DNA from 4 places in the Colwellia sp. BRX8-9 genome. Region 1 is predicted to be linked to each of the others. Evidence: predicted binding sites of a transcription regulator. Region 1 holds the regulator's gene; each other region holds the start of a gene.
The links. The regulator FNR, encoded in region 1, switches genes on or off when oxygen is low (the NO sensors DNR and NnrR bind a similar motif). The targets are predictions, from matches to a motif close to TTGATCTAGATCAA.

Region 1 (6,251 bases):
CACATGTTATGGAAACATTACCGAAATTAACCACTATTGCCTTTGATAAAACAGGTACCTTAACTTCTGGTGATTTTTCTATTAATGAAATAAAGCGCTTTAATAATGAAAAGCTTAACTATAGCAAGCAGCAGGTTTTAGCTATAGCAGCAGCGCTCGAGTCTTATTCTGAGCACCCTTTAGCCAAACCGTTTAAAGCATTTCGTGATTACTCCTACCATACTCAAGCCGTTGAAATTAAATCTGGTGCTGGTATTCAAGGGAAAGTGAACGGTCAATACTTTCAAATCGGCAAACCTAATTGGTTGCTTAGCGAATCAAGTATGTTGGCAGAATTTGCGACGGCTTCTTGCCTATTAGTAGCAGACAACCAATTAGTCGCTGCTTTTTATTTAAGCGATGAAATTCGCAATGATGCCCAAACGCTGTTAGATGACTTAAAGAAATGTAATATTTATACCATCATGCTATCGGGTGATAACCCTGCTGGCTGTGAAAAAGTTCAGGCATTGCTACATTTAGACGAGATACATAGTACTTTGACTGCGGCTAATAAGATGGCGATAATAAAAAATCAGCCTAAAAACTCAACCGTTGCTATGGTCGGCGATGGTGTCAATGATACGCCAGTATTCGGCGCAGCCCATGTCTCGATTGCTATGGGGAGTGGCACCGATATAGCTAAAAGCGGTGCCGATGTTATCTTACTCAATAATCGTTTAAAGTCGATAACAACATTAAGACAGGTCGCCAATAAAACTCGTCGCATTATTTGGCAAAATTATTTTTGGGCATTCGGTTATAATGCTATCGTATTGCCCCTTGCCGTCTCAGGCTACATTACCCCCTATATGGCGGTTATAGGTATGTCTGCAAGTTCGATATTGGTTATCACTAACTCGTTACGTTTATTAAAAAAGTAAACGCAAACTTATAATAGAGCATAAAGACCATGAGCATTATTTATATTTTGATCCCCATAGCGATAATCCTAACCTCTATCGCCATTTATTTATTTTTTTGGGCAGTAAAAACTGAACAATTTGATGATTTAGAGAAACAAGGTATGAGTATCTTGTTTGATGAAGATGAAAACACTACCACCAAAAAGTCCACTGAAACCCATAGCGAAAATACAGCTAAAAATGATACGGGTAGTAAATAACAGCCATGTTGAGTATAGATTATTTATCGGCATTCATCATCGGCTTGTTAGGTTCGGGACATTGTATCGGTATGTGCGGTGGTATAACAACGATGTTAACATCTGCTATATCACCGCAACAAAAAGGCAGCGATAAATTTAAGCTGGTCGGTGCATATAATGTTGGCCGAATTTTTTCTTATAGCTTAATTGGGGCAATCGTTGGATTTAGTAGTTCTATTGCAATAAAGAATATTGGCGTTCCATTAGGTTTTTTACGGTTATTTGCAGCGGTATTTTTAATTTTATTAGGCTTGTATTTAGGCCAATGGTTAATGTGGCTATCAAAAGTTGAAAAAATGGGTAAGTTCCTTTGGCGTTATCTATCCCCGTTAAGTAAAAGGTTTATTCCCATTAATAATGCTAAACAAGCGCTAGCATTAGGAGCAGTCTGGGGATGGTTACCTTGTGGTTTAGTCTACTCGACATTAACTTGGTCCTTAGCCAGTGGAAGTGCCCTCAGTGGCGCCCTAATTATGACTAGTTTTGGTTTAGGTACTTTACCAGCCTTGTTAAGTCTTTCACTTGGCTCTTTTGGTATAAAGTCGTTGGTAACAAACACGAAATTCAAGAAAATAATGGCGCTAATGATAATTTCATACGGAATATACAGTTTAATGTTTGCATATCAGCAATTGTTTTAATATGATCGATAAATTAGGGATAACTCATTTAGGTTAATATGTATAAAAAGCCATGTTCTACATCTCAACATATTCATTGTCAAAACTGTAGTATCAGCGAGCTGTGTTTACCTTTCTCTTTAAATGATAAAGAGCTCGATACACTAGACAGCATTATTGACCGTAAACGCCCTATCCATAAAGGCGAACAAATTTTCCAAGATGGCGACAAAATGCAAGCTTTATACGCTATTCGCTCTGGAACATTCAAAACATTTACGGTTAATGAACAAGGTGAAGAACAAATTACCGGTTTTCATTTAGCGGGTGATTTATTAGGTTTTGATGCTATTGCTGAGTCAGAGCATCCTAGTTTTGCAAAAGCCTTAGAAACATCTATGGTCTGTGAGATACCTTACAATACTTTAGATTCATTATCGAATACGATGCCTAAGTTGAAAAAACAAATTCTTCGCATGATGAGTTCAGAAATCCGCGCAGATCAAGAAATGTTAACGCTACTTAACCGCAAAAATGCTGAACAACGCTTAGCAACTTTTATTTCAACCTTAGCCAGTCGCTATCATGCACGGGGTATGTCACTAACAGATTTTCGCCTAACGATGACGCGAAGTGACATTGGTAATTATATTGGTTTAACGGTTGAAACCATCAGTAGATTATTAAATCGTTTTCAAAAAAATGAATTAATCACAGTTGATGGAAAACTCATCACAATACTTAATATGGATAAACTTAACGAGTGTGCTTCACTGTAGTTTATCGCTTTTTTAAATAATTATAGATAAATGCTTAACATTAAAGATGTTAAGCATTTTTTTTATTGAAATATTATGATTTAAAGCAAATAATATCTATTAATTATGGTCTATTATTAATATTATTTAATAACTAGGGAGTAAATATTATGGATAAGTATAAAAAAATATTAGCCGTTATTGATCCAACCACTGAAAATCAAAAAGCGTTGAAACGTGCGATTGAATTAGCACGACATAGTGGCGGACAGATCACTGCATTTTTAACCATTTATGATTTATCTTATGAAATGACCACCATGCTTTCTGGCGAAGAGCGAGAAGCAATGCGTCAATCGGTTATTAATGATCGTAAACTATGGTTAGACGAAAAGATTTCAGAAACTGATCACCAAGACATAACCATAGATACCTGTATTATTTGGCATAATCGCCCATTTGAAAAGATCATAAAAAAAGTACTGGCTGAAAACTTCGATATTGTCATCAAAGGCACCCATCAACATGACAAGCTAAAGTCGGTTATTTTTACGCCAACAGATTGGCATATCTTAAGGAAATGTCCCTGCCCAGTATTACTGGTTAAAGACCATAGCTGGCCAAGCAATGGTAATTTACTTACCGCACTCAATATCGGTAGCGATGATGATGAGCACAAAGCGCTTAATAATAAGTTAACCCAAGAATCAATAGTGTTTTCTTCACTGATTAAAGCCAATGTTCATTTAGTGAATTCTTATCCAGGTACGCCAGTAAATATTGCCATTGAAATTCCAGAGTTTAACGCCTCTGAATATAACGACACTATGTTTAATCATCACAAAAGTGCGATGAAAGACCATGCTAATAGCTTTAATATTCCGCTTAAAAATACCCATGTTAAAGAAGGTTTACCTGAAGATGTTATTCAAAGTATTTCTAAGCACGTTGATGCTGAATTAGTTGTGTTAGGTACTATTGGTCGAACGGGGATTTCAGCGGCACTTATTGGTAATACTGCAGAGCATGTCATTGACCGCCTTAACTGTGATGTCTTAGCGATAAAACCTGATGGTTACCTCTCGCCATTAGCTTAATATTGAAATATGTAAATATCCATTAAAAAGCCGAGGATTTCCTTGGCTTTTTGCTATACTACGCGCGGTAAAATTCATACTTTTTATTTCAAATATCTCTAGGAAACACTATGAGCGCTCAATCAGCGACACCAATAACATCTTTAACACCCAGCCAAAAAATACAGCTGAGTAAACTTGAGAAGCGCTTAAGACGACATGTTGGCCAAGCTATCGCGCAATATAATATGATAGAAGATGGCGATAAAATAATGGTGTGCTTATCGGGTGGCAAGGACAGTTACGCCCTTCTGGCTATTTTAATGTTGTTAAAAGAATCAGCGCCCATTCATTTTGATATCGTTGCCGTTAATCTTGATCAAAAACAACCTGGTTTTCCTGAGCATATCCTTCCCGAATACTTAGAAGCTTTAGGTGTTGAATATAAAATTGCGCAAGAAGATACCTACTCTATTGTTAAAGATAAAATACCTGAGGGGAAGACCACCTGCAGTTTATGCTCTCGTTTACGCAGAGCTATTTTATACAAGGTCGCGGCAGAAATAGGCGCAACTAAAATTGCACTAGGCCATCATCGTGATGACATGGTTGAAACACTGATGCTAAATATGTTTTATGGCGGTAAATTAAAATCAATGCCAGCAAAATTGGTCTCTGATAATGGTGAGCATGTCGTCATTAGACCGTTAGCTTTTTGTAAAGAAGCAGAACTCATCCAATATGCACAACTAAAAGCGTTCCCAATTATTCCTTGTAATTTATGTGGCTCTCAACCTAATTTACAACGTCAAAACATTAAGAAAATGTTACAGGACTGGAATGTTAATCATCCAGGACGAATTGAATCTATGTTTACTGCCATTCGCAATGTGGTTCCATCACATTTGTGTGACAGTGAACTTTTTGATTTTAAAGGGATTAACGCTGATTCAGGCATTATCAATGGTGGCGATATCGCTTTTGATGATGAACCTATTATTGCCGCTCAATTAACAAACAACGTCAATATTGAAGACAATTCAAAAGCCAAACTTTCATTAAGTAACAGTTTGAATATTATAGAAATAAAGTAGAATCTACCTTAATTAATACCAAGTATCTAAGCGCGATAACAACACCAGTTAAAAGAATGAATGTTATCGCTCGCCATCATTATCTGACGCGTAATACAATAAGCCGAGCCTAAATAACCTTAGGTTTTGGCTTCGACAATATTTTATCAAAATACACTTTATTATGGCGGATCATTTCTGTTATTTCTAAGACATAATCAGTGCCTCTAATAGAATAACGCAGTAATCCTGTTGCTAAGATTTGTGGCGATAGTGGTTGTTCTTGAGCGCGTAACTGCCCTCTAATTGAACGAAAAACACCATAAGCATGATTTGTATTAATATTGTGTAAATAACGCTGTACCGCATGCTCTAAACTATTAAATGCCGCTACTTCATGTTTAGCACCGTCATCTCTTCCTCTTGGCACCATGCCACAACCCTTTTTATAGCACCACATACCAAAAAAGTTTAAACCAACTCGAGCAAAACGAGAAGTGCCCCAAGCTGATTCATTGGCTGCCTGCACTAATACTAGTTCAACAGGCACAATATCAATACGCAACAATAATTCATTAAGTTGCTGTAGCGGCGAGTGTTTTTGATTAACTTTATATTTCTTAATTAATCGCTCAAGCAAAGCTTGTTGATCTGCTAAAAGATTTTCCTCGAGGAAAAGTGTTTCTATCATCAAGGAGACTTCTGCCCTTAACATAAGAATATTGCTATTCTCTTGCGCTATTGCTGGATAAATATAACGGAAAAACTGACGTTTTTTCGTTTTAACATCGCTTATAGAAGCAAAGTTTGGGATCTTAACGTTATGAAGCGGTTGCTCAACCACTTTTACTTTCGCCTTGACCACAGGAACGATAACAACGTTTGTTACTTCCGGCGTGGGAAGTTCAAAAGTTGGCGCTAAAAAAGTGAAGGGCGCAATAAGCGCAAGAAAAAATACACTTATTAACACAGTTCTCATCAAATATTGAATGATCATAGTAGCCTTTTTGTTAACAATAAGGTTTTGCACAGAGCTTTACGCTGAAAATGTATCACTCGTTTGCTGAGCGGGTACATCCGTCGCTTGTAACTGCATGCCAAAAATCTCTCGATATAAAATGCCTTTAACATTATAAAATAGCGGCGCTATAAATGTTAATGCGACTAAGAAAAGCATAACACCAATCACTGAAAATTGTGTTTTAGCAAGAATGGCTAAGGGGATTAAAGATAAAAATAAAGTTAAAAAGAGTAAGCTATAAATAGCGAGTAACTTAAACCACTGAAAACGTGTAACTTGTAAACTCAAGGTGATAGCTTTTATCGGTGATAATTTTTTATCTACTACAAGCGGCAGTACTAATGACAAGGCGACCGCTAAATAAATACCTGGAAAAACAAATAAACTCATACCTAAAGTTATTAATACTGACGTTAACAGCGCACAAACAGCAACCCAACTGCCTCGTTTTAAGAAAGCAAAAATTAATTTACTATTGGTTTTTAAACCAACGGCA
Region 2 (6,251 bases), on a different contig from region 1:
GAAACATGATCGACCCTGATTTGATAAAACAAGTTGAAATTCTACGAGGGCCTGCGTCAAGTATATATGGCAGCGATGCGATAGGTGGGGTGATTTCTTATGTGACTAAAAAACCATCTGATTTACTCAGCCAAACAGACAAAGATGTCTATTTGGGGTTAAAAACAGGTTATTACTCAATTGATGACAGTAAGGCTATTTCTTTAAATACAGCTTTTGCTTATGGTAAGTCTAGTGCGCTATTTTCAGGGTCTTTGCGCAAAGGCCATGAGTTTGATCACAACACATCAACAGATTTAGCTAAAGATATTCAAGATAACGAAACTCAGTCTTTTCTTGCTAAGTACTATTATGAGATATCAGACAACCAAGAAATCAGTTTTAGTTATGATTACTTTTCACGTGATAGCCAAAGTGATATGCGTGCAATTTTGGGGTTAGGGCGTTTTGAGTCAACTCATTTATTACTAGGTGATGATGAAACTGTTCGCGAAAATTTTTTAGTAACTTATGATTTTGTTTTAGAAAATGATTGGTTAGAAGGTGGTTATATTCGACTTTATGATCAAAATACTGAAACACAACAACTCACTGATGAAAGCAGGGTATCTAGGGGTAAAGAGTACCTTTATGACAGAGACTTTTTTTATGAACAAGAAGTGCAAGGATTAAGGTTTAATTTTTATACTAATATTGATACTCGTGGTACCACTCAGCATATTGGTTATGGCTTAGAGTTAAGTAAGAGTAAAACTAAAGAAATGCGAAACGGTGTACAAACTAATATAGCCACAGGTGTGTCAACAAATAACATTTTATCTGAGGTATTTCCTGTAAGAGACTTTCCTATTTCAGAGGTTAAAGAGTTAGGTATTTATATTAATGATGAAATTGCCATAGAGGGTACTAATTTCACCATTATTCCGGCGATTCGTTATGATCGTTATAAATTAACACCTAAACCTGATGTTATGTATTTAGAAGATAATCCTGCTACTGAAATTGTTTATATCAGTGAAGATAGTTTTTCACCTAAATTGAGTGTTGTTTATCAAATAAATAATAACAGCAAAGTCTATCTTCAATACGTTAAAGGTTTTCGAGCTCCCCCTTTTGAAGACGCTAATATTGGTTTAGACATTCCAATGTTTAAAATGCGAGCCATTCCAAACGCCGATTTAAAATCTGAAAAAACTCATGGCTATGAAATAGGTTATAGCGTTGATATTGAACAACATACATTTAACTTGGTTGGCTTTTTAAATGATTATAAAGACTTTATTCAAACAAAAGTTAACTTAGGGTTTGATCCAGCGGTGCAACGATTAATATTTCAATCTCAAAATATTGATAATGCAGAAATCTATGGCGTTGAACTTAGCTACAAAGGTAAATTTGATAATGTTTTTAATAGCAATAATAGTATAACTGCCTATGGTAATTTATTTTGGAGCGATGGTGAAAATAAAGATACAGAGCAACCATTAAATGAAATACAACCCAATCATGCTCTACTTGGTGTGCAGTGGTTAAGTGCTGATGAAAATGCATCTATTGCATTTAATGCCAGCTTAGTTGATGGAAAATCAGATATTGATGATCCCGACAATAAGTTAGCTACAACGTCTGGCTATACAACGTTTGACTTGGTGGTTAATTACAGTCTTAGCGATAAAATAACTTTAGCTGCAGCAATATATAATATAACGGACAAAAAATACGCTCATTGGTCTGACATAAACGGATTTGAAGCGAATGATCCACTATTAGATACCTTAGCTGCGGCGGGCATTAATGGCTCAGTACAAATCAAGTATGCTTGGTAGCTTAAGTTAGAAAAATATTAACACAAGAACTTAAGATGAATAAAAAGCCTATTATGAATAGGCTTTTATGTTCATGATGGCTATTTTTAGACAGCCTATCTTTCAAGGGATGAGTGTATCTTTGTTCGTCAACGATCAGTTTTTTGCTTCTGATAAAAAACTGAATAGCTACATCAAGGTACGAAATAGTGCAGTGGCGTGCCTGCATTATCATTCTCTGCATCGATGTTATCGACACTTCTGTTTATATCGATGCAGTAGGAGAGTCAGGCAGCAGTGTTAAAATAAGGCAACACTCAGGCTATGTGTGTTGAGTTTTATTCGTCAATACATTGAGTGAGAATAATCCTTACCCTGGTGTAAAATCAACAAGGCTTAAATTGAACCTTTATTGCTTTTACTCTGAAACACTATTCTTTAGGTGATAAATAAACGTAATAAAGCGGCCGATCACTAGCAATAATTTCTACAATAATAGAGATTTCTTTTGAGTAATATTTTTGGATACTTCTTACTTTACGCCATGTGCTGTTAAGCACTGGGTATATTCTTTGTCGGTGCCATTGATATGATTAATTAACCATTCTTTTAAGAAACTACTGACTTCAGATAGTGCGTCATGACCTTTTTCATCATACAAGCTAACGAATGATTCAACTTGAGCTATCATCACCTTATGTTGTTTTTTATGGGCTTCAACATCAATAAAATTATGCTCAACAAGTAAATTTTCTTCTCGTTCAAAATGATATTTTGTGTAAGCAATTAAATTACTCAATGCTTGACGTTCAAAATCTTCACTCATCGCATAGTCATAGGCAGTAGTGAACTGATTAAGTAAGTTAATCAGTTTTTTATGATCATTATCTAAACTTTCAATGCCGACGCTATATTCTTCTTGCCACTCCAGCTGATTGCTTTGATTCGTTTTCTTATAAATCAAAGGTACCAGTGCTAGCACAACAATTAATACCCAAGAAACTGGATTGGCCATGCTTGATAAAAAGCCTAAAAAAATAGCAACAATAATCAAACCAATAATGGCGGCATATAGTAAAGACTTAGTGCGGTTATTCATAAATAATACCCCTAAAATTAATGTGGTTAAGTAGTTGGTTTCTGTGGTGATTCTAATACGAAAATAGCTTAAGTCTTCTAAAAACGCCTAATTTATTGACCTTGATCAAGTTGCAAATTCATTGATGACTAAAACTTTTAAAACTTGATCTGAATCAGGTTATTTATTCCTGAAGTAATGAATAGTTACATTTGTTTACTGGACTAACACTTTTTCTTGTAATTGATTTTAAGTTGCTTTCAATAATAAAGCGCGTAGACCAGAACGTTAACAACGACGAATTTGTTTATTGGTGTTTCAGTTTCGACTTTTATTAAAGCGAAATAACCGAAATTCTAATAAAAATAAAAATAAAATTAGAGTAGAACACTGAAAAAATAAGAATTATCCAAAACATTAAGCTCGTAAAAATATCTGGAGAATGACGATGAAAATAATTAAATATGGCTTGTCAGCACTTGGTTTAGCAATAGGAATGGCCGTTACTGGTATTAGTCTGTCTGTATCAGCAACAGAGCCGACTTTGTCTGAGGCTGACTTTGATAAAGCGAAATTACAATACTTTCAACGCTGTGCTGGTTGTCATGGTACTTTGCGTAAAGGCGCAACAGGCAAAAATTTAGAGCCTGAAAATACTTTAAAAAAAGGCCAGCAACGTTTAGAGAAGATTATTTCTTTAGGTACTGAAGGTGGTATGAATAACTTTGACGATTTATTCAGTAAAGAAGAAATAGCTAATTTAGCGACCTTCATTCAGATGGAACCACCTATTCCTCCAGAAATGTCTTTAGCGCAAATGCGCTCTTACACCAAAGAATATGTAGCACCGAAAGATTATCCAACTAAACCAATGCATGGTTTAAATTGGAAAAACTTCTTTGTTGTTATCGAGCGTGACGCAGGTACTGCCGCCATTATTGATGGTGATACTAAGAAAATTATTGCACACCTCGATACGGGTTACGCAGTACATGTCATTAAAGGTACAGAACATCATAAAGTTGACCATGCAAAAGATATTGGACGTTTTTGGTACACCATTGGTCGTGACGGTAAAGTAAATAAAATTGATTTATGGCAAACGCCTGACAAAATGTTAGTTGCTGAAACTAAAATGGCTTATGACGCTCGTGATATCGCAGTTTCTGGCGATGGAAAATACGTAATTGCTGGAGGTTACTGGCCTGCGCATTTCGTTATTATGGATGCAGTAACATTAAACCCACTTAAAGTTGTATCTACTCGTGGTTACAATACTAAAGGTGAATTCATCAATGAAGCACGTGTAGCTGCTATTTACACTTCGCCTTTAACGTCTTCATTTATCGTGGCAGTTAAAGAAACTGGTCAAATGCTACAAGTTGATTATACAGACTTAGATAACTTAACCATTACTAGTATTGCTTCAGCAGAATTTTTGCATGATGGTTTCTTTGATCCCTCTGGTCGTTACTTCCAAATTGCGGCTAATGCTTCAAATAAAATGGTTGTGATTGATACTATTGAACGTAAGTTAGAAGCGATGATTGAAGTTGATGCATTACCGCATCCTGGTCCTGGCGCTAACTGGATTGATAAAGAATGTGGTCCTGTTGGTGGCACAACTCACTTAGGTGTTGGCCTAGTATCAGTATGGGGCAATGATCCTATGGGTCATCCTGATAAAGCTTGGAAACTTTGCTATGAAGTTGAAACAGATGGTGCTGGTGCATTTATCCGTACTCATGAAACTTCACAATATGTTTGGGCTGATCAGTTGAAACATCCTGAGCCAGAAGTTCAACAATCAGTACAAGTATTTGATAAAGATACTCACCAAATCGTTAAAACTATCCGTGTAACAACCGAGCCAGGTAAAGCGGCACTGCATATGGAGTTTAATGATGACGGTACTGAAGTTTGGGTATCTGTTTGGAATCGTAAAGATGCTAGAAACCCTACGGGTGAGATTGTAATTTACGATGCAAAAACGCTTAAAGAGTTACATCGTATCAAGGGTTTAACAACGCCTACTGGTAAGTTTAACGTTCATAATCGTATGAACCACAAAACTTAATTAGTCATTTGACTAATAATGCGAGTGCAACAGCCGTTGTACTCGCACTCTTTGTTTAATTTTTCGCTTTATTCCTACGAGTTAATTATGGTAAATAACACAATAACTAAACCTAGCTTTTGGTCTCGTCGACTCCTGCTGGGTACAACAGTAGCCGGAGCTGTGCTCTTTTTTGTTGTCGGTATTGTTTTTTGGGGTGGCTTTAACACCGCGATGGAAGCAACAAACACCACAGAGTTTTGTATCGGCTGTCACGAAATGGAAGACAATGTTTATCAGGAATATAAACCCACCATACATTTTTCAAATAGAACTGGCGTAAGAGCGGGTTGTCCTGATTGTCACGTACCTAGACCTTGGATCCACAAAGTGGTGCGTAAAATACAAGCCTCTAAAGAAGTATTCTCTTGGTTAACGGGTAAATTAGATACCAAAGAAAAATTTAATGAACATCGTTTTGAACTTGCTCAGAGCGTTTGGAAAGCGATGAAAAATACTGATTCACGAGAATGTCGGAATTGTCATAATTTTGAGTCTATGAATCCAGAATATCAAAAACCTCGGGCTCGCAAGCAGCATTTAAATGCATTTGAAACAGGGCAAACCTGTATTGATTGTCATAAAGGTATTGCTCACCATGGTGTGAGAGATCAATTGTCAGATGAAGCACTTGAAGCTCTTGAAGCACCAAACCCTGAATTTATTCGCGAAGTACCGCAAATGTACCTTGATGGTTTAGCGCGAGTAGAAGCAAAAGAATCCAAAGATGCTGCAGATATCAAGGAAGCAGAGCTTGCTGAGAAAGCGAAGATAGATGAAAAAATTGAACAAGCAGTTCAAGCAGCATTAACCAATGCAGGTACTAATTCAACCGCTAATAAAGCAATAACTGATAATGCTTTAGCGACGAGTTCTAGCAGCACGATTAATGTTGATTGGTCAAAAGCAAAATCCACAGATATTAGCGTTTTTTATCCGGGAACTGCATCGTTAGAATGGATATTAGGCCGTTCACATGGTGGTAAACGTGCTTTTAGTAAAGGTGACCGTTGTATTGAATGTCATGGTAAAGAAATTGCTGATATTGGTGAAAATATTGTTTCAGGTAAAAGTGAGAAGGAACTTGAGCCAAACATAATACCGGGTAAGCGAGGAAGTTTCCCCGTAACAATTGATGCTAGCCATGATGATGAAAGCTTATATTTGAGGTTTAGTTGGGCTGACGGTGATCATGCGCCAGTTCCGTTTGTTGAAGGGGGTAAAATGGATCCTGATAACCCAATGAAGTTAG
Region 3 (6,251 bases), on a different contig from region 1:
GTACACCACGGCGAACTTCGCCGAACTCAATCAATTGTCTAACAATGTTATCGACCATATTACTGGGTATGGCAAAGCCAATACCCACATTGCCACCATTAGGGCCTAATATTGCCGTATTAATGCCAACAAGTTTACCGTGTAAGTTAATGAGTGCACCACCTGAATTACCGCTGTTGATAGCAGCATCAGTTTGAATAAAGTCTTCGTAATTCTGCGCGTTTAATCCGCTACGTCCTAAAGCACTTATAATACCTGAAGTGACGGTTTGACCTAAACCAAAAGGGCTACCAATGGCAACAGCAAAGTCTCCAACTCGTATATCATCTGAGTCAGCTAATTTTACTTCAATTAAATCTTCAGCGTCTATTTGTAGTAAAGCGATATCACTACTGGCATCGGAGCCAATTCTCTTGGCGGTGATTTGACGACCGTCTTTTAACGTTATTTGAATTTCATCAGCTTCATTGATGACATGATTATTAGTAACTATGTAGCCTTGTGCAGCATCAATAATGACCCCTGAGCCTAAACCTCGAAATTCACGTTTTCTTGCTTGGTTTTGTTGAGGATTACCAAAGAAAAACTTTAAAGCATCTGGTACTTTAGATTTATCTTCGTGGGTACCGGTAACCGAAATTAGCACGACACCCGGAGTAACCTTCTCTAGCATCGGCGCTAAACTTGGCAACTGTTGACCACTAACGGAAAAAGGTAAATTGGCTTGGACGGGCAAACTTGCCACGGCAATAGAGCCGGAAAGAAGAATACTTGTTGCTAAAACAGACAGTTTTTTCATAAAAGAGACAACCTTCTTATAAACATAAATGATTAATGTAATTTTATACTTAACTAAAGACCTATGCTGTGTGCGTTAGTTCCAAAGAACATTAGCCTACATTTGTAACACTTTGTTTCTTGTCGGCAAAAAGTCCACTCGCTTGACCTGAGTAGTCAAGTGGTGGTTCTGTGCTTGTTTCTTCACTCTTACGTTCGGCTCGGCTGTGACGTAATGATACGGTTTGTGCAAGTTGTTCTTGTGTTTCTTTTGAGAAAAAAGGCATGCCATCAACGTCTGAAGGTGTTGCTTGTTTTAATAACTGCGTACTTTTTTCCATTTGCAACATGGCTGTTTGGCAAGTGCTATTCATTTTGTCCAAAAGTATTGTTGAATCATCTAAATGTTCTGCAACATCGAGTTTATATTGCGCTAAAGCGGCTTCACTATTACTAACGCGTTCACTAAGTTTCTGGTTGTCTTGGACTGATGCAGATAAAAAACGACTAGCAACAAAACCTATTGCCGCACCAACTAATAAAAGAAAAATTGCTAAAACTATATCCATAGTGTCAAACCCTCGTTATATTCAATAAAATTAGTAAAAATATGGGAACTTATTTTGTATAATAGCGCTTCTGTTCGCGCTTACCTAATGAATATGATTGCGAATTTGTTAATTTCAAGAAAATATTTCATTAGTCCTGTAAAGACTTTGTGAAACAAAATATAAGTGGCCAATAAATGATCAAGCTTTCACCTCTAGATAAGTATAATGAAGATTTAACTCGTGATGATTTTTTACATGACGATGCGCAGGAAAATGCGGTAAAAAACTTACAGCGTCTCTATGAAGATCTTCAAAATAAACCCTTACCCGTTGAAGGATTTAAGAAGGTGCTTAATCGCTGGAAGCGCATTGTTGCCTCATCTGAAACCAAAACCATACAAGGACTTTATTTTTGGGGTGGCGTTGGTCGAGGGAAAACTTATTTAGTTGATACATTTTATGATTGTTTGCCTTTTGAAAATAAAATGCGTGTTCACTTTCATCGCTTTATGCACCGTGTTCATCAAGAATTAAAAACATTAACCGGGCAAGCTGACCCATTGAAAATAATTGCCAAACGTTTTGCTGATGAAACCTGCATTATTTGTTTTGATGAGTTTTTTGTTTCCGACATTACCGATGCAATGATCCTTGGCGCTTTGTTTGAAGAATTATTTGCACATAATGTTACTTTAGTGGCAACGTCAAATATTATACCTGACGGTCTGTACCGAAATGGTTTGCAACGCGAACGTTTTTTACCAGCCATTAAACTCATCAATAAACATTGTGATGTGGTAAATGTCGATAGCGGTATTGATTACCGTTTGCGAACCCTAGAGCAAGCCGAGATTTACCATGCTCCACTTGATGCAGAGGCAAGTGAAAACCTGGCGCAATATTTTATTCAATTGTCGGTCAAACCAGGTAAGAAAGATGTTGACGTTAAAATAAATAATCGCTCATTATCGGCGATTGAAGAGTCAGACGGTATTGTGCACTTTGACTTTTCGGTGTTGTGTGAATCCGCACGTAGTCAAACTGACTATATGGAGATAAGTCGTTTGTATCACACGGTATTATTAGCAAATGTTAAACAAATGAGTGTCGATCGTGAAGATGCGGCCCGTCGATTTATTGCCTTGGTTGATGAATTTTATGAACGTAATGTAAAATTAATTATTTCTGCTGAAGTCGAAATGGAAAATTTATACAGCCACGGTGGTTTGGAATTTGAGTTCAAACGTTGTTTAAGTCGTTTACAAGAAATGCAGTCACATGATTATTTAGCAAGTAAGCACTTACCTTAGTGAGATAGTAAAACTTACTTAAAGATAATTATAAAAATGCCGATTTAACGATCGGCATTTTTTTATGCCAATTTTAGCGTTATTACGCTAACTAGCTATATGTTGTGTTATTTATTGATCTTGATCGCAATATGTAGTGCTTTGGCTTTTGTCATTTATTTTTATAGGTAATATACACCAAAAATAAAATGATAAAGGAATGCTGATGACAAACGCTTTTTCACCAGGCTTAGCGACAAGTATTAAATTACAAGACGCTTCAGTTGATATTTGGGATAAAAAATACCGCTTAAAAGACAAACATGGCCACCCGCAAGAGAATACTATTTCAGAAACATTTCATCGAGTTGCCTTAGCGCTCGCGGATATAGAAAATAAAGATAAGAAAAAGTGGTACGAGAAATTTGTTTGGGCGATGGAGTGTGGCGCCTATCCTGCGGGACGAATAATATCAAATGCAGGTGCCGAAAAATTTAAGCCCGCCACATCAACAATAAACTGCACGGTTTCAGGCACTATCGACGATTCAATGACGGGTATATTAACTGCGGTGCACCAAGCAGGCCTAACGTTAAAGGCGGGGTGTGGTATTGGTTATGAATTCTCAACTTTAAGACCCAGTGGTGCCTTTGTTGCTGGCGCCGGTGCCACAACTTCAGGTCCACTGTCGTTCATGGATATCTTCGATAAAATGTGTTTTACCATTAGTTCTGCCGGCGGGCGGCGTGGTGCGCAAATGGGGGTTTTTGATATCTCTCACCCTGATGTTAAACGTTTTATTTTAGCGAAGCGCGAGGATGGTCGGTTACGGCAATTTAATTTATCACTACTGATCAGTGATGAATTTATTGCTGCTGTAAAAAATCAACAAGACTGGTTACTCAATTTTCCTATTTCTCACCAAGAGTTACTTGCCGATGATATCGCTATCACCGATCGGGATAAAATACTCTTCAAAGAGAATTATTTTGATAACGCTTATATTAAAAAACATAATTATGTATTGAATCATGAAGGTAAAATCGCCTGTAAAATTTATAGCTCGATACCAGCTGTTAGGCTGTGGGATATGATAATGAGCAATACATTTAACTATGCTGAACCAGGTTTTTTACTCATTGACCATGCTAACGAAATGAATAACAACTGGTTTTGTGAAAAACTACGTGCAAGTAATCCCTGCGGCGAACAAATATTACCACCCAACGGTGCTTGTCTGCTGGGTTCAGTAAATTTAGTTAAATTTGTTGAGCAACCTTTCACTTCTAGTGCGAAATTTAATTGGGATAAATACCGCGAAGTTATTAAAGTTTTTACCCGCATGCTCGACAACGTAGTAGAAATTAATGGCTTACCACTGCCTGAACAACAGCAAGAAATTCAAAGTAAGCGCCGTCATGGTATGGGGTACTTAGGATTAGGCTCAGCTCTGACATTATTAAAAATACCTTATAATAGTCCTGAAGCCCTGGCTTTTACTGATAAAGTATCAAAAGTTTTAGCGATAACGGGGTGGCAAGAAGCGTTAAATTTAGCAAAAGAAAAAGGTCCTGCGCCGATACTTGCACAAACGTTCGTGGTAACTCAGCAAATGCTAGTAAAACGCCCCGAAATGATAAAAGACGGCATAAAAGTGGCGGATAAAATAAAAGGTTCAGTTCTGCACGCAAAATACAGTCGTTATATGCAGCGTATCGCTGAAGAAAATCCTGAACTTGTCGAAGCGTTAGCTGAGGTTGGCGCCCGTTTTACACATCATTCTTCAATAGCACCCACAGGCACTTTAGCGCTCAGTCTAGGTAATAATGTATCTAATGGTATTGAACCAAGCTTTGCACATGAATATCACCGCAATATTATTCGTCAAGGTAAGAAATCAAAAGAATCCGTCGCTGTTTCAAGTTATGAACTGCTGGCATATCGTCATTTTATCAATAAAGATGCTTTGGCATATAGCGAAGATGACAATAAAAAGCTGCCTAACTATTTTGTATCTGCCGATGCCATCGCTCCTAAAGAACATGTTGATATTCAGTCTGCGGCACAATACTGGATAGACTCGTCTATTTCAAAAACAATTAATGTTCCAACTGATATCGATTATGAAAACTTCAAAGATATCTATTTGTATGCATACGACCAGGGCTTGAAAGGCTGTACGACTTTTCGTTTTAACCCAGAAGTCCATCAAGGCGTATTAGTAAAAGACGAAGAACTCGCTAATGTAACGTATCAGTTTACCTTAGCCGATGGCACTGAGATTTTAGCGAAAGGTAATGAAGAGGTGGTTTACGACGGCGAAACGCATACGGCTGCAAATCTTCATGACGCTTTAAAAGAAGGTTACTACGGTAAGCTCTAAAAGCCCTGGCAAAAAATAACGAGGAAACTAATAATGAGAGAAATTAATCAAGCGATCACTGCGGTTAAGGTGTTAGTTGCTGATCAGCTGCCTGTTAAAGAAAAAATAAAAGGCATCGCGGATAAACTCACCGAAAGTACAAAACGTCCTGAAATGTTAATTGGTTCTACTTATAAAATAAAACCGCCAGTATCAGACCATGCTCTTTATATTACTATTAATGATATTTTGCTCAATCAAGAAAGTGACCAAGAAACTCGCCGTCCTTTCGAAATTTTTGTCAATTCAAAAAATATGGAGTTTTATTCTTGGGTAGTGGCGCTAACACGGGTTATTTCAGCGGTATTTCGCAAGGGAGGTGACTGCACCTTTTTAGTCGAAGAGCTAAAAGCAGTATTTGACCCCAAAGGTGGCTATTACCAAAGAGGCACAGGTATATTTATGCCATCGGTGGTCGCTGATATTGGCCATGTTATTGAAACACATTTAAAGGCATTAGATATGTTGCCAAAAAGTGAAAGAGATAACCACCAACAAGCCTACATTGAGGAAAAGCGCCAAACAATAAAAGCTAAAGAGGGAAGTGAGCTATTAGCTTTTCCAACCACAGCAAGCCAATGTGTAAAATGTTATCAAAAGTCGGTAATCTCATTAGACAATTGCGCTACTTGCTTAAATTGCGGCGATTCAAAATGTGGTTAGTTACTAGCTAGCGATTGTATTCGTGATAAAAGTTTAAAAAAAGTGCAATTGATTGTGATTTATAGGTGATCTTAGTAGATAACTTCTGTATAATCCGCGCTCCCTGCGTTACAAATGCCTACTGTTTTTGACTTTTGTGAAAAGTAGTGGCGATGGACTCGATACTCGAAGGGGTAGAGCGTGGTCTTTTTAACCGGTGATGCTAATTCTTAGCATTCATCATTTAAAGTAACATAATAAATATTGGGTTTTTTAATGAAAACTTTTGTAGCAAAACCAGAAAGCGTACAACGCGAATGGTTCTTAGTGGACGCCGAAGATAAGACTTTAGGACGTATCGCTACTGAAATTGCAACCCGTTTACGCGGCAAGCATAAAGCAGAATATACTCCTCACGTAGATACTGGCGATTACATCGTTGTTATTAACGCTGAGAAAGTGAAAGTAACTGGTAATAAAGCGAAAGGTAAAATTTACTACTCGCATACAGAATTCCCAGGCGGTCTTAAGCAAATTAGTTTTGAAAAACTAATTGAAAAAGCTCCAGAG
Region 4 (6,251 bases), on a different contig from region 1:
TAATAATTCTCCAACTTGAGTATAGCTATCATTACGGTGATACGAAGATTAAAGATCAACTTCAGTAAAATTCATAGTTGAATTTTACTAACCTATCACCTTAAAATATCTCGTTTGTCAAAAGATGCTCCTCTCTATTATCCTTTAGCTAGTATTCAGCTACAGCCATTAAGGAACATCTATGAAGAGTAAAACTGTCTGGTATCTCCATCTCCATGTAATGGATGAGTGGAGATGTGTATCCTCTGGTAGCCTTGCTCATATCAAAAAAGCCCAGAGTATGTATATACAAAATGGCGTAACCACACCGCTAAGGGTTGCACATAGTAAATTGATTAGTTCAAACAGTTAAATTAACAGATAACGCTTTTAAGCGAATAGCTAGGTTTATAATCAATATTACCATAGCGGCTAAAGCTGGATTAGAATTGACTGCTGATCTTTCTTGGTCATTTTACTGACCACTAGTAAATAAGAATTATCCATCATTCTCTCTAGCTCGCCCTGAGGAATTGAGCCATCTAAGATAATAGTATTCCAATTAGATTTATTCATATGATAGCCGGGAATGATGCCTGGAAAAATATCACGTAATATCTCTGCCTCATCTGGGTCACATTTTAGGTTCATCCAAAAGTGGCCTTTAGCGTCTTCTGCAACCTTGGCACTTTTAGCGTTTGAACCATGAGAAATCGTTGCAAACAGTTTGTTTTTGACCTTGAAAACGCTAACGTCATCGCCAAATGGATAATAAAGTGAGCTTGCTGGTTTAGCTGATAAATAGTGCTCAGCCATTTGTTGGTTCATAGATTTCATTGACGTTTATCTCTATAAATTAAAGGCTTAAATTTACGGTCTAATGAATTTAAGCATAGCAGTAAAGAGTGACTTTGGGTTAGTGAGCAAGATGGGCAGAAGCTTCAGCCTAAAAAAATACCGACAAACAATCTATCGGTATTTTTTAGCAAAAGCTGAGCTTAGCTTAAATTAATAATAAGAAACTTGTGTTGGGATTGTTAAAATACTTTTACCGAAACGCTTTAACCAATAATATATCGCCGCAAAAATGGCAATGACAATGGTGATGCTAATTCCCGCTGACAACGGATTAGTAGCAAAGGTTGCCACTTGATAAGTAAATGTCGCCGCTAAATAAGCCAATGAAAAGCTCCATAAAGCCGCAAATCCAGCCCAACGACTGCCAACTTCACTCTTTATTGCGCCCATAGCTGCTGCACAAGGCGTATAAAGCAAAATAAATAACAAGTAACTAAATGCGCCAATTTTACCGGCAAATGCAGCCTGCATAACGGTGAATGTTCCTTCATTAACGCCTTGTTCTTCTGCGGCGGTATGTAAGTTGGTAACATCTCCGATATCAGTCCCTAAAGGATCATCAGCTTGAATACCTAATAAGTTTTCTTTTATTGAATCCGTCGCGTCAGTCCACAACTCAGCCATTGACTTTAATGCTTCTGGCTCTGCATTCACATCGGTATAGAGACTATTAAATGTAGCCACTAAAGCCTCTTTCGCAAACAAGCCGGTAATAATGCCAACACTTGCTTGCCAGTTATCTTCCTTAATACCCATAGGTGCAAGTAAAGGGGTAACAACCTGAGCACTTTTACTTAATACCGACTCTTGAGAGTCTTGATGACCAAACTGACCATCAGTACCTAATGAGTTAAAGAAGTTGAGTACACAAACCACTAAGACAATCGTTTTACCTGCCCCCAAAATAAAAGACCGAGTGCGTTGCCAAACACGATGCACGAGATAAGAAAGCTTAGGTATTTCATAAAGCGGTAATTCCATAATATTGACAGAATTTTTGCCCATTAATACCGTGTGCTTTAATAAAAATCCAGTGAATAGTGCTGCCGCTATACCGATTAAGTACAATAAGAAAACTAAGTTTTGCCCAGAATCAGGGAAAAATGCCGCAGCAAATAAAGCATATACCGGTAAACGTGCCCCACACGACATAAACGGTGACATCATTATGGTGGTGATACGTTCACGTTCACTATCAAGAATTCGTGCCGACATTACAGCAGGAACCGTACAACCAAAACCAACAATTAAAGGGACAAAAGCTTTGCCGGGTAAACCAATTTTTTGCATAGCACTGTCAACCACAAACGCTGCACGCGCTAAGTAGCCACTGCTTTCTAAAATCGATAAACCAATAAATAAACACGCGATGATTGGAATAAAAGTAGCGACCGTTTGAATACCTAAGCCAGCTCCTTCAATTAAGGTTAGCAACCACTGAGGTAAATCATAACTTGATAAAAATCTTTGCGGGTAATCGACAAAAATAGCGCCGGCTAAAATATCAAAAAAGTCGATAAAAGCGCTACCAACATTGATTGCAAACATAAACAATAAGTACATCATGCTAAGAAAAACGGGCACACCTAACCAAGGATGAAGGATAAAATGGTCAAGGCGGTCACTTAAACTTATTGCCGGTGCTTTTTTGGAAGCCGGTAGACCCTTTTTAACATCGATCAATAACTGCTGAATAAACTCGTAACGCGCCTGCATAATACTAATAGCATCGGTATTGGTTTGCTGACAGCCACCTTGATCATTACAAGCGCCACATTCAAGATCAATTAACACCTCAGTTGAGTTTTTGTCAGCGAGTTTATTGACAATATCTGCTGATAACATTAATTTCTTTGGACGTTCACTTGCTTTAGGTAATTCAAGTAAAGCCTGTTCAACTTGTTTTAAGGTATCTTTAGCTAAGCTGTTGGCAATAATAACTTTACAGCCAAGTTCTTTGGCTAAAATATTTATATCAACGGTTTGCGCTTCTTTTCGATCAGATTTATTGATAACCAATAATACCGGTAAACCGAGTTCAAGTAGCTGAGTCGTTAAATACAACTGACGCTTTAATTGCGTCGCATCGACGACATTAATTAAACAATCAATGTCGTTATTTTTAAGAAAATCTTGGGTAATAGTCAGGTCTTTACTTTGTTCAGTTCGAGTGGCGAGAGAACTAATGCCAGGTAAGTCTGAAAGTAAAACTTGCTCATTATTAAATGAGAAGCGCTGCTGTTTTGTCGCTACAGTGACGCCAGTCCAGTTTCCTGTTTGTTGTTTCGCGCCCGTTAGAGCATTAAAAAACGTGCTTTTTCCTGAATTGGCAAAGCCAACTAGAGCCAAATGTAAAGCTTGTGACATTAGACGATTTCTATACCTATTTGTTGAGCAATACTCGGTGCTAAGCAAATTTTAGTACCATGGAGATGAAAGGCAAGTGGCCCATTAAATGGTGCTTTATGGGCTAATGATATCTCAGTTTTTAACGCAAAACCCTGCTCGATTAACTTTGAAGTCAAATCGAAATTTGTTGGCAACGTGCGGATCACCGCTCGTTGGGTACGCCTCAATTGTGAAAGGGTCATAAACAACAACTCAAATAATAATGATTATCATTTAATTCTACTTTACTATTAACTTTTCAGCAAGCGTATATAACAGCGTAATTGATCTAAATCAGCTTAAATTAATCTACTGATAAATTTGATTTAAAATTTAATAGTTTAGCAAGCGTTCAATATAATCATATTAAAAATATAACTGGATTTATCTGCGCAGCTTACGTAAAAATAGCGAAAAGGTAAGAGAGGTATTGTTATTATGAAAATTAAATATTACCTAATGAAACATCGCTGACAAATCCAAATAGCTTGTCAGCGATTTACTATTTTAATGACAGTATGATTTATAGATTAAAAGCTATATGTCATTTCTGCCCATGCACTGGTACCTTCTTCAGGTAAACGGTCCATAAACGTTACATCACTGCCTTTGACTCGGTTATAGCCACCTAAGTGATTTTGATATTCTTTATTGAGTAGATTATCAACGCCAAAACGAAGCGTTAATTGATTATTGACGTAATATTGAGCGTCTACATTCATCACACCATAACCAGCACTTGTTTGTTCCTGATTCGTTAATGAAATATCTTTTTGTGCGGCGGCCATCACTAAAACCATATTTACAGACCAATTCTCACTAAAGTAATTGGCACTTAACTGACCATTCAATGGCGCAATACGATACAAGTTATCATTAATATCACGACGTTCGCCACGTACGTAACTGACCACGGCTGATAATTGTATTTGATCATTTATAGTGTAATAGCCATTTACATCAGCACCATAAAGCTTAGCATCTACATTAGTAAACTTTAGAGGGTTATCATCACCCGCCATCATTTGGGCCATCATTTTTGCTGACATATCCAACATACCTAAAGGAGTACCTTGAATATAGTCATCAATATTTTGATAGAAGAAATGAGGTGTGATCATAACTTTTTCAGTTTGGTAGGTAAAACCGACATCCGCTTGATAAGCTGTCTCACTGTTAAGATCCATATTACCCACATAAGTGTTACCGTCGGCCAGCCCACCCGTTGATTCCATCGGGGTCCAGAGGTAAAGCTCTTGATATGAAGGCGCTCTATTTTTTAAACCTACGCCTATATATAATGATAAATCTTTCGATAATTGAGTTTCCGTGCTTAATGCGATATCTATATTGGTATCATTAACACTGTGATCACTGTTATTGAAGTTATCCCGTAAGTCTATGGCTAAATCAGCCATCGTTGGCATAGCTGAATTCATATTATCCATCATTGCAGAGCCCATCGGCATAATCATCATTGCCATAGATGTTGCCACTTGACCTGCATCTAATTCAGCTCTTTTTAAACGGGCGCCTAACTGAACTTTGGTATTGTTAAAGGTTTGCTGCCATTGTGCAAATAGCCCAAAGCGATCATCTTTGACATCATTAAAGTTTACCACGGCAAACATCGAGTTATTTGGATTGGTGATCACAGAGTCATGCTTGGCTAGATAACCATCGAAGCCAAATTCTAACTCACCAAAAGTAAAAGATTTACCCAGCGAAAAATTAAAATTAGTTGTTATACCCGTAGCATTATTACGACGATGTTTTTCTGGATTATTATTCAATCGCTTTTCAAAGTTAGTCATACCATGATCGGCATCGGTGTAGCCTAACAACCAATCTGCTTGCCAATCGGCCCAGGTAAAGTTACCGTCTAAACTTGCTCGGTGACTATAAATATATTCTATATCCATAGGTAATGCTGGCGTACCCGAATCTTGGGTATCTGTATAATGGTAGCTAAAACCTGTTTCACTACTCTCGCCAAAATAACGTAAATCAGTGCCAAATTGTCGTTTAGCAAAATCAGTTGGCGATATAATTTTACCATCGCCACTTTCCATATTCTCACCTTCTTGAACATTGCCATAAAAAAGCCCAGCAATATCACCTTTGGTAAGATTAACCACCGATGATAATGTTTGCGCTTCATTATTGCTTCGAACACCTGCTTGTAAATCACCATTTATCGCGAGTTTCTCGCTATTATTGGCTTCTGCTTTACGCATTTTTACATCAATAGCACCACCCAGGGTATTTATGCCGGCAGAAACCGGGGCGATACCACGATAGACAGTCATAGACTCAACAATTAATGGCGTAGAATAACTTAAGGGTGTGTCCATAGCATTAGGACCAGCGCCAATGACAGCTTGTCCATCAAGTGTGGTTGAAATTCGGTCGCCATATAGGCCACGATATTGTGCAATACCCGTTACCGGGCCATTACTGTTGACATTTGCACCGGGGACCGACTTTAACCAACTCGCTAAATCGGGCTCCGTAGTCTTCCCTTGGGCATAACTTTCATTATTTTCAATGCCGAGATGGTGACGTTGATGAGTGATAGTGATCACTTCAATCTCATCGAGGTTAGCCGTTGAATCAAACGTATTATTAGCAAAAGCACTAATAGACAAAAGACTGCTAAAAACTAATGAAGAGCTTATTGCTAAAGCAATGGGTTTAATTGAAAACGTCATAGTTGTTTCACTTACTTGTTTGAGTATACCAAATAGAATTAATACTATTGTGTTAGCTATAATCAATAAAAACAAAGTAAAAACAGTGAACTGCGACATAATGTCGCAATAAAAAATGACTTACTTGACCTAAGTCAAACAAGACATTTTAGAAGAGTAATCGTTATTTAACTAAAAACCTTAGCTACAGAGCTGATTAACGTTAAAAGCAAAAAGTGCACAACTAGCTTATTTTCAAAGCAGACTAATTTAACCTATTAACGGCAGTTACTTTAAGCAACATAATTGCTTTAAACTTAGACAATAGTTAATAAC

Region 2: the regulator FNR is predicted to act here: its motif matches at 3,000-3,013, upstream of H4J70_RS05665 (bacteriohemerythrin).
Region 3: the regulator FNR is predicted to act here: its motif matches at 2,753-2,766, upstream of H4J70_RS08885 (adenosylcobalamin-dependent ribonucleoside-diphosphate reductase).
Region 4: the regulator FNR is predicted to act here: its motif matches at 3,510-3,523, upstream of H4J70_RS15685 (FeoA family protein).

Annotation. Positions count from the first base shown of each region.
Region 1 is NZ_JACGVN010000015.1:39,006-45,256, forward strand. Features, by position in the region: gene H4J70_RS13375 (heavy metal translocating P-type ATPase) at 1-923, shown strand, start outside; gene ccoS (cbb3-type cytochrome oxidase assembly protein CcoS) at 953-1,165, shown strand; gene H4J70_RS13385 (sulfite exporter TauE/SafE family protein) at 1,171-1,848, shown strand; gene fnr (fumarate/nitrate reduction transcriptional regulator Fnr) at 1,887-2,606, shown strand; gene uspE (universal stress protein UspE) at 2,756-3,682, shown strand; gene ttcA (tRNA 2-thiocytidine(32) synthetase TtcA) at 3,793-4,755, shown strand; gene H4J70_RS13405 (glucosaminidase domain-containing protein) at 4,865-5,731, opposite strand; gene H4J70_RS13410 (hypothetical protein) at 5,771-6,251, opposite strand, start outside.
Region 2 is NZ_JACGVN010000005.1:69,667-75,917, forward strand. Features, by position in the region: gene H4J70_RS05660 (TonB-dependent hemoglobin/transferrin/lactoferrin family receptor) at 1-1,826, shown strand, start outside; gene H4J70_RS05665 (bacteriohemerythrin) at 2,338-2,904, opposite strand; gene H4J70_RS05670 (cytochrome D1 domain-containing protein) at 3,332-4,960, shown strand; partial or broken gene H4J70_RS20605 (NapC/NirT family cytochrome c) at 5,048-5,599, shown strand; gene H4J70_RS20610 (ethylbenzene dehydrogenase-related protein) at 5,603-6,251, shown strand, end outside.
Region 3 is NZ_JACGVN010000008.1:116,385-122,635, reverse strand. Features, by position in the region: gene H4J70_RS08900 (Do family serine endopeptidase) at 1-799, opposite strand, end outside; gene H4J70_RS08895 (YhcB family protein) at 891-1,346, opposite strand; gene zapE (cell division protein ZapE) at 1,523-2,638, shown strand; gene H4J70_RS08885 (adenosylcobalamin-dependent ribonucleoside-diphosphate reductase) at 2,844-5,000, shown strand; gene H4J70_RS08880 (NrdJb) at 5,034-5,702, shown strand; gene rplM (50S ribosomal protein L13) at 5,958-6,251, shown strand, end outside.
Region 4 is NZ_JACGVN010000020.1:61,484-67,734, forward strand. Features, by position in the region: gene H4J70_RS15670 (DUF6482 family protein) at 1-1, opposite strand, end outside; gene H4J70_RS15675 (MmcQ/YjbR family DNA-binding protein) at 412-807, opposite strand; gene feoB (ferrous iron transport protein B) at 988-3,204, opposite strand; gene H4J70_RS15685 (FeoA family protein) at 3,204-3,428, opposite strand; gene H4J70_RS15690 (TonB-dependent receptor) at 3,756-5,936, opposite strand.